Regions from separate parts of the Saccharospirillum sp. ABV4_185 genome, predicted to be linked through region 1. Evidence: predicted binding sites of a transcription regulator. Region 1 holds the regulator's gene; each other region holds the start of a gene.

Region 1 (2,205 bases):
ACTGAGCGTCACCTGGACGTTGCCAATCTGATCGTAGTGTCGCTCCAGTTTTTCCAGCTTGGAGGCAACATAGTCGTGCAGAGCTTCAGTAACTTCGACGTGTTGACCGCTGATGTTGACTTGCATAGTCCGCTCCTCATGCAGTGACAATGATTCAGGCCATGATGTCGGCCGGCTTCCTTGAGTGCTATCCCTGATTTCAGTCTAGCTCCTGATTCAATCTTTGCGGTGAGAGGCTGCTACTTCAAGCCTGCAGTCGTTCGAAAATCTGATCTAAATCAAACTCTTACGTTCATTTGACGGAGGTATGTGCATGGCCTCCCGGTACTTGGCAATGGTGCGTCGGGCGACCTTGATGCCCTGGTCGCCAAGCAGGGTGGCAATCTTGGAGTCACTCAGCGGTTTGCGCGGGTTTTCCGCCGCGACCAGTTTGCGAATGATGGCGCGAATGGCGGTGCTCGAACATTCGCCACCGCCTTCGGTGCTGACATGGCTGGAGAAGAAATACTTCAGCTCAAAAATACCGCGCGGTGTGTGCATGTATTTTTGCGTGGTGACGCGTGAGATAGTCGATTCGTGCATGTCGACCGCCTGCGCCACATCATGCAGCACCAACGGCTTCATCGCCTCTTCACCGTGTTCGAGAAAACCGCGCTGATGTTCAACGATATTAGTCGCCACTTTTAGCAGCGTTTCGTTACGGCTTTGCAGACTTTTTATGAACCAGCGTGCTTCCTGAAGATGATCTTTAAGGTAGGTGTTGTCGCTGGAATTATCGGCGCGTTTTACCATCGAAGCGTAGGATGCATTGACGCGCAGTTTGGGCGCGATGTCCGGATTTAACTCAACCAGCCAGCGATTGTTTTTGATGTCTTTGCGCACCATGACATCGGGCACCACATATTCGTCTTTGCCGCTTTCAATCTGGTTGCCCGGTCGCGGGTTCAGGCTTTGAATCAGCAGAATAACGTCGCGCAGGTCGTTTTCTTTTAGTCGCGTTTTGCGCATCAGTTGGGCGTAGTCGCGTGCGCCAAGCAGGTCCAAATGATCTTTGACGATCTTAAGCGCTTCCTGTCGGCTGGGGGTTTCTTCGGGCAATTGGTTTAATTGAATGCTGAGACAGTCGGACAGATCGCGGGCGCAAACGCCGGCGGGGTCGAAATGCTGAACGCGGCGCAGTACCGCTTCCACTTCGTCCATTTCCAAGGGGTCGTCTTCACTGGACAATTCTTTGTCCAGGCCTTCAAAAATTTCATCGAGGCTGGACTGCAAATAACCTTCGGCATCGACGCTTTCAATAATGGCTTCGGCGATCAGTCGATCGCGATCGGTCATGGTGGTCAGATTGAGCTGCCAGTTCAGATGATCCCAAAGCGAGTCGGTGGTGCCGTAGACGTTTTCGAAATTGAAATCGTCATCGCCGGAGGGCAAACCATGGCTGGTTGGCGTGTGGGTGTAGATGTCGTCCCAGGACGAATCAACCGCCAGATCATCCGGAATGTGTTCCTGAATTTCCATTTCCTGGCGATTGTCGGAATTGTCGATCAGAGTTTCGGCTTTGGCCCTGTCGCCATTGAGAGCATCACCATTCAGTGAATCGCCATTATGTGATTCGCTGGTGTTGGCATGGCCATGTTCGCCATCGCTGCTGTTGCCGCCGTCGTCTTCGCGAACTTCCAGCATGGGATTGGTTTCCAACGCCTCCTGAATCTCCTGTTGTAAGTCCAGGGTCGACAGTTGCAGGAGACGAATGGCTTGCTGCAGTTGCGGCGTCATCGTCAACTGCTGACTCATTTTAAGTTGTAAGGAGGTCTTCATAGAGGTGTTAATACGCCTTTGGGCCTGTTAATTACAACGAGTCCTGACGGGGATATTGCCGTCATAGCCGGAACTGGTCGCCTAAATATACCTCACGCACGGTGGCGTTGTTGAGTACATCCTCAGCTGTTCCTTCAGCGATGATATGTCCGTTGCCAACGATATAGGCTTTTTCACAGATATCGAGCGTTTCACGGACGTTGTGATCGGTGATCAATACGGCAATGCCGCGATCGCGCAAATGATGAATGATGCCTTTGATGTCGCCTACGGAAATCGGGTCGACACCGGCAAAGGGTTCGTCCAGCAACACCACCGCCGGCTCCATGGCCAGGGCACGGGCGATCTCTACGCGGCGTCGCTCACCACCGGACAGCGCCATACCCA
Region 2 (2,205 bases), 570 kb from region 1:
TTATTCACCAGCAATCGGCGCGTGCGGGCGAAGCTTTTGTCGCTATCAACTGCGCCGCTATTCCGGAAAATATGCTCGAAGCCACCTTGTTTGGTCATGAAAAAGGTGCCTTCACCGGTGCCATTCAAAGCCAGGCCGGTAAGTTCGAACAGGCTAATGGCGGCACCATTTTGCTGGACGAGATTTCCGAAATGGATCTGGGTCTGCAGGCAAAATTGCTGCGCGTCTTGCAGGAGCGTGAAGTGGAACGCATCGGCGGCCGTCGCACCATCGCCCTGGATGTGCGCGTGCTGGCGACCACCAACCGAGATCTGCTTGAAGAAGTGCGCGCCGGTCGTTTCCGTGAAGACCTCTATTACCGCCTGAATGTTTTCCCGTTGCAGTGGCAACCGCTGCGTGCCCGTCGTGGTGATTTGCTGCCGCTGGCACAGCATCTGTTATCGCTGCACGCGCGCAAAATGCACAAAGGTAACGTCGCTTTGGATGATTCCGCCCGCGATCGGATTTTGAGTTACGACTGGCCGGGTAATATCCGCGAGCTCGATAACGCTCTGCAACGCGCTTTAATTCTGCAAAGTGGTCAGTGGGTCACGGCGCAGGATCTGGGTTTGGATGGTGAACATCTGATCGACTTCGAAGCGCGCCGTCCGGTGATGACCAGCCACCGGTTCGAGCATTCCGAAGCCGCCCCGGACATGGATTTGGATGACGACAACCTGGACAACAACGACGGCATCCACCGCGACCTGAAACACCACGAATTCGAATTGATCCTCAATGCATTGCGCGTGACCGGCGGGCGTAAAAACAAGGCGGCCGACAAGCTGGGAATCTCAGCGCGGACGCTGCGTTACAAGCTGGCGCGCATGCGTGAACTGGGCATGGATGTGGACGGCGCCATCGCCGGTATTCGTTAACCGGCCAGTCGGCGGCAGGGTTTGACCGGAAAAACCAAGCCGCCGGCAAAAGTTGGCCCGCCCTTTGCTCAATGACTGTATAGCGGGCGTTTTGGCGACCAAAGTGACTGTTTTTTGTCGCCAGCCCAGATACAGACAGCCTGATGCACACAGCAGCAGCTAATTTTTGACACCTTGCTTGCCACAAGCCGGGTGTCAGCGGGAAGAGGGAAAGGCAGATGACTGATCGAGCCGACATTCAAAACGTCCTTGGGCAGATGCGCTCAATCCGTGAGCAGATGCAAGTACCGCGTCCGCCTGGGCCGCAACCGCTGCAAGGGCCGTCGTTCGAGCAGCAGATGCAACAGGTGCGTAATCAGTCCGGACCGGTGCGTCCGGAAGCCGAACTCAATTTACCGCAACCGCAAACGCCTGGTGGCATCAACGAACTCGATGGCATGCCGCCGATGGGCCATGTGCCGTCCTTCGGTGAGATGTTCAAATCCGCCGTCGACACCGTTAACGATACGCAGATGGCGGCCAGCGAAATTGCCACCCGTTACGAGCAGGGCGACCCGGAAGTCGACCTCCCCGAAGTAATGATTGCCCTGCAGAAATCCAGCGTCTCCTTTCAGGCCATGACCCAGGTTCGCAACAAGATGGTCGAGGCTTATAAGGACATTATGAACATGCCGATCTGATGCCTTTGGGTGTCAGTACGCCGGCTGGACCGGTGCTGAAGAGTGAAGCGAGACCATGACCGAAAATGTCCCTGCTGCAGCCGGTAATACCTCCGACGACAGCGATAACAACGCCCAAAGCGGATTGCCGGCAACGCGTGCGGAGGCTGGTTCCGGCACGGCTATTGCCACGACCGGCGCAGGCGCCGATGACAGTCCTGATCTGGTCGATAAAGAACCTTCTGCGCTGAAAAAAATGCATCCGCTGGTGGCCGGTTTTAACCGCCTGACCATGATGCGCCAGTTCGGTCTGTTGGTGGGTCTGGCGGCCAGTATTGCACTCGGTCTTGGCGTGGTGCTCTGGTCGCAGCGCGAGACCTACCATCCATTGATGAATTCCACCAACACCTATGCGGCCGCCGACGTCATTCAGGTGTTGCAGGGCGAGAAAGTGAATTTCGATATCGACCCGGCCAGCGGTGTGATCCTGGTGCGTCAGGATGATCTGCACCGGGCGCGCCTGGCCATTGCCGGGGCCGGGTTGTCGAACGATCAAACCGTGGGCTACGAACTGCTCGACGACGACCAGCCGTTGGGCACCTCGCAGTTTATGGAAAACGCTCGCTATA
Region 3 (2,205 bases), 920 kb from region 1:
GGCGGCTTTTCATCAGCGGCTGAATGCGTTGGCCAAAGTTCTCGACGCCCTGAACAAAATCATCGAAGGTCAGCATTACGCCTTCGGTGCCGTTGACCTCAGCGATTTCATCGAGCATGGCGGCCACGCTTTCATAGGAGCCGACCAGGGTGCCCATATTGATGTTGACGGCGGATGTGGGGTCGGCCATCTGGCGCACGTTGGTGTCGCCCTTGGATTTGGTATCGGCGGCGCCCTGTACGCCCAGCCAGGCAACGGCTTCTTCATCGACGCCTTCTTTATAGCTTTCCCATTTGGCACGGGCAGCGGCGTCGGTTTCATCGGCGATGACCATAAACAGCGGGCAGGCTTTAACGTCGCGTTGCGATGCTTCGGCGGCTTTGACCAGTCGTTCGGCGGTGGGTGCAAAGGCTTTTGGCGTGTTCACGCCCTTGCCGAAACAGAAGGCGTAGTTGGCGTACTTGGCGGTGAAGGCGAGGCCGGCGTCGCTTTGACCGGCGCAGATAATCTGCAGCGGGCCTTTGGGTTTGGGGCTGACGCGGCAATCGTCCATCTGGAAATAATCGCCTTTAAAATCACTTTTGCCGGTCTGCCACAGCTCGGTAAGAATTTCGGCGTATTCGGTTAAATAATCGTAGCGGTAAGCGAAGAATTCATCGCCCGGCCACAAGCCCATTTGCGAGTATTCCGGTTTCTGCCAACCGGTGACCAGGTTGATGCCGAAACGACCATTGGAAATGGAGTCGATGGTCGAGGCCATGCGCGCAGCGATCGCCGGTGGCACGGTCAGGGTAGCGGCGGTAGCGAACAATTGAATCTTGCTGGTGACCGCAGCCAGGCCCGCCATCAGGGTGAAGGATTCCAGATTGTGATCCCAGAATTCGGTTTCGCCGCCGAAGCCGCGTAGCTTGATCATCGACAGCGCGAAGTCGAAGCCGTAATGCTCGGCGCGTTGGGTGATGGTTTTGTTCAATTCGAACGACGGCATGTACTGCGGTGCGTTTTTGGAAATCAGCCAGCCGTTGTTGCCGATGGGGATAAATACGCCAACCTTCATGATGCTACGTCCTCGTCTGGATGCGAATGCGGTAGCACATTGCAGAAAGCCGGCCAACTCTGTTTTATTGATATAAATCAATTGGTTATCAATTTTTGGTGTATTAAGTTGGACCAAATGGTCTAACTTAGAGCACATGGTTTGTGCAAAAATCCACCAGCGCGAACCATGGCGGTGCAATAAACACTCGATGCAATAACCGATAAGACGCTGGCCGACTGCTTGGTGGTCGATGCTAGAATGAGGCCCGCGAAACCGGCAGGAGACAGCGTTGAACGACAAGACCGCCACTGCGGCAGACCGACCCAAGCGCACGCCGACGGCAGCGTCGATTAAACGTCGTCAGCGCAATCAGGAAATAAAACGCGCGGCCATTCTGGATGCGGCGCTACGCACCTTTTCCCACTACGGCCTGCACGGCGCCAGCCTCGATCAGATCGCTCAGGAAGCGGACGTCTCCAAAACCAATCTGCTCTATTACTTCCCCACTAAAGAAGAATTGTATGTGCAGGTGATGCGCGAGTTGTTGCGCGTCTGGTTATTGCCGTTGAGCAGTTTCAGTGAGGAGCAGGATCCGTTCGAAGCGCTGGGTGATTACCTGCGCATCAAGCTGGAATTTTCGCGCGATAATCCGGAAGAATCGCGGTTGTTTTGTATGGAAATTCTGCAGGGCGCACCGCTGTTATTGGCCGAATTACAACAGCCATTACACGATCGCGTGCAAGCCAAGGTGGCCGTTATTCAATCGTGGATTGATCAGGGCAAACTCAAACCGATTGAACCCTACCATCTGATTTTTTCCATCTGGGCGACGACGCAACATTACGCCGATTTCCGCGTGCAGATCGAAGCGGTCGCGGGCCGTACTCTGGATGATCCTGCTTTCTTTGATGAGACGTTGAGCAATTTAACCGCCCTGTTGCTCGACGGTCTGCGTCCGTGACGCTTTGATGACAGGGTGGTAACCTAGCGGTCACCTACCCATATACGGCTAGGGTTCCGTCGTTTTTCGAGCCTGGACCGAGCGCCGTACTATGCCAAGCCGGGCAGACACCTGATGGACTAAAAGACTCGAGGGGATGGTTAGGGGTGCTCGCGCACGCCTATCTATTTTTGCTTTGGAGTTGTTATGTCCCTCGCTGGTTTCT
Region 4 (2,205 bases), 530 kb from region 1:
TACAAGGTGTTCAGGGGTCTGCACCGGTGGTGCTGGGTGGCAATGCCGACGCGGAAACCAATGCGCGCATTGGTGGTTCCGTCGATATCATCCTCAACGAAGGCTATACCATGTTGGAGCCGGATCCCTATGTGGCCGGTCTGTTCAACGGCCTGGGTGAAGATGCGTTCGAGCCGTACACCATTAACGAGTTCAACCCGGATGATTCCGATACCTATAACGAAACACGGGCGTTGCGAATCTTCGACTCCATCGGTAACGAGCACGAAATGCGTTTCTTCTATGTGAAGGATGCGCCCGATCCGAATCGCCCCAACTCGCTGAGCAGTTGGACGGTGTATCTGCAGGTCGATGGTGAGAATGTCGGTGATCCGAACACCAACCTGCCGTTCCCGGAGAACACCCAGGCGACGCTGGCATCGCACAAGTTGTTCTTTAATGCCGACGGTACCCTGAACGAGGAAAGCACCGGTGACTTCCTGATCTCCAACTGGAAGCCGATCGACCCCGATACCGGCAAGCCGACCGGTGCCTACATCGGTCAACCGGAAGCTCAGGGCGGTGCCTTGCCGATTCCGGACCCGAACTTTAACTCGAACTTTGCGATCTCGTTCGATGGCACCACTCAGTACGGTGGCACCTTCGCCAACAACAATCTGCAGCAGGACGGTTACGCCTCAGGCCGACTGTCCGACCTGGAGATTGACGACGCCGGCATCATCTACGCCCGTTACTCCAACGGCGAAGCGCTGAAGCTGGGTCAGGTGGCGCTGGCATCCTTCGCCAACACCGAAGGCTTGATTCCAGTGGGTGACACCGAGTGGGTTGAAGGGTTTGAATCCGGTGATGCGGTGATCGGTGAGCCGGGAACGGCCTCGCTGGGCACCATCGAATCGGCCTCTTTGGAAGATTCGACGGTGGATCTGTCTGAGCAGTTAGTACACCTGATTATCGCCCAGCGAAACTATCAGGCCAGCTCGAAGACGATCGAAACGGCTAACGCCGTGACCCAGACGATTATTAACCTTCGATAAGGGCTAGTAACAGGCGCCTTCTAAGGCGCCTGTTACGCTGGACGCTTAACGGGAGACGCAAATTACGAAGCACCTTCGGTGCCTTGAGTTTACGTATCCAGCGTCTCCCAGGCGCGCAGCGCCTAAGCGTCTTCCGCCCACGGCAAGCGCTTGCCGCCTGCCGCCGTTCCTACCTAACCTCAACATCCAACCCCCCGCCAAATCTGGCTCTCCGCGCGATTTCAAAACTTGGCACGGCTTTCGCTATCTATCCGTTATTAGCGGTTAAACAGCCCAATAGCGGCAGGAGTTACCCATGGATCGCGCGATATACATCGCCATGACCGGCGCCAAACACAACATGCTGGCGCAGACGTCACACTCGAATAACCTGGCCAATGCCACCACCACCGGCTTTCGCGCCGACTGGGAGCAGGCGCGCGCCATGCCGGTGTTTGGTGAGTATTACCCGTCGCGGGCGTTCTCCAACACCGAACGGCCGGCGACCGATTTTAACGACGGCCCCCTGGTCGAAACCGGCAATGAATTGGATGTAGCCATCACCGGTGATGGTTTCTTTGCTGTTCAAGACAACGAAGGCAATGAAGCCTATACCCGACGCGGCGATTTTTCCGTCACCCCCGTCGGTCAGTTGATTAATGGTTCCGGCCAGCCGGTGATCGGGCAGGGTGGTGGCCCTATCGTTTTGCCACCTTATGAAAAGGTCGAGATCGGTGAAGACGGCACCATTTCCATTCGTCCGGCCGGCGCTGGTCCGAATGAGATGGCGGTCATCGACGGTCTGAAAATTGTGAACCCGGATCTGCAGAACCTCGATAAAGGCACCGACGGTTTGTTCCGTCCGCGTGAAGGCGAGCAGGTGTTGGAAGATGATCCGGCGTTGTCGGTTGTCAGTGGCTTTGTTGAAGGCAGCAATGTTAATCCGGTGCACGAACTAACCAATGTGCTGGCGCTGAATCGCCAGTACGAACTGCAAGTAAAAATGATGAAGACGATCGAGGAAATCACTCGTTCTTCTGAACAAATTCTGCGGTTGAGCTAAGAGGGTATTCAAGATGCATAAGGCATTGTGGGTCGGTAAGACCGGTTTGGAAGCCCAGGATCTTTCCTTGGCCACCATCTCCAACAACATGGCAAACGCCAGCACCACCGGCTTTAAAAAAGAGCGGGC

The links. Region 1 encodes sigma-54, which starts transcription at its own class of promoters, with help from an activator protein. Its sites were predicted from a motif close to TGGCACNNNNNTTGCTNT; they were not measured.
Region 2: a site for sigma-54 is predicted at 971-988, ahead of fliE (flagellar hook-basal body complex protein FliE). Genes of this name have one in related genera too.
Region 3: a site for sigma-54 is predicted at 1,096-1,113, ahead of rutA (pyrimidine utilization protein A). Genes of this name have one in related genera too.
Region 4: a site for sigma-54 is predicted at 1,264-1,281, ahead of flgF (flagellar basal-body rod protein FlgF). Genes of this name have one in related genera too.

The regions. Positions count from the first base shown of each region.
Region 1 is NZ_JBSWUW010000001.1:2,333,332-2,335,536, forward strand. It holds gene hpf (ribosome hibernation-promoting factor, HPF/YfiA family) at 1-126, opposite strand, end outside; gene ACXAE6_RS10935 (RNA polymerase factor sigma-54) at 274-1,818, opposite strand; gene lptB (LPS export ABC transporter ATP-binding protein) at 1,880-2,205, opposite strand, start outside.
Region 2 is NZ_JBSWUW010000001.1:2,903,923-2,906,127, forward strand. It holds gene ACXAE6_RS13770 (sigma-54-dependent transcriptional regulator) at 1-917, shown strand, start outside; gene fliE (flagellar hook-basal body complex protein FliE) at 1,136-1,597, shown strand; gene fliF (flagellar basal-body MS-ring/collar protein FliF) at 1,653-2,205, shown strand, end outside.
Region 3 is NZ_JBSWUW010000001.1:1,414,119-1,416,323, forward strand. It holds gene rutA (pyrimidine utilization protein A) at 1-1,057, opposite strand, end outside; gene rutR (HTH-type transcriptional regulator RutR) at 1,329-2,000, shown strand; gene ACXAE6_RS06575 (EamA family transporter) at 2,187-2,205, shown strand, end outside.
Region 4 is NZ_JBSWUW010000001.1:2,864,132-2,866,336, forward strand. It holds gene ACXAE6_RS13620 (flagellar hook-basal body complex protein) at 1-1,034, shown strand, start outside; gene flgF (flagellar basal-body rod protein FlgF) at 1,330-2,076, shown strand; gene flgG (flagellar basal-body rod protein FlgG) at 2,090-2,205, shown strand, end outside.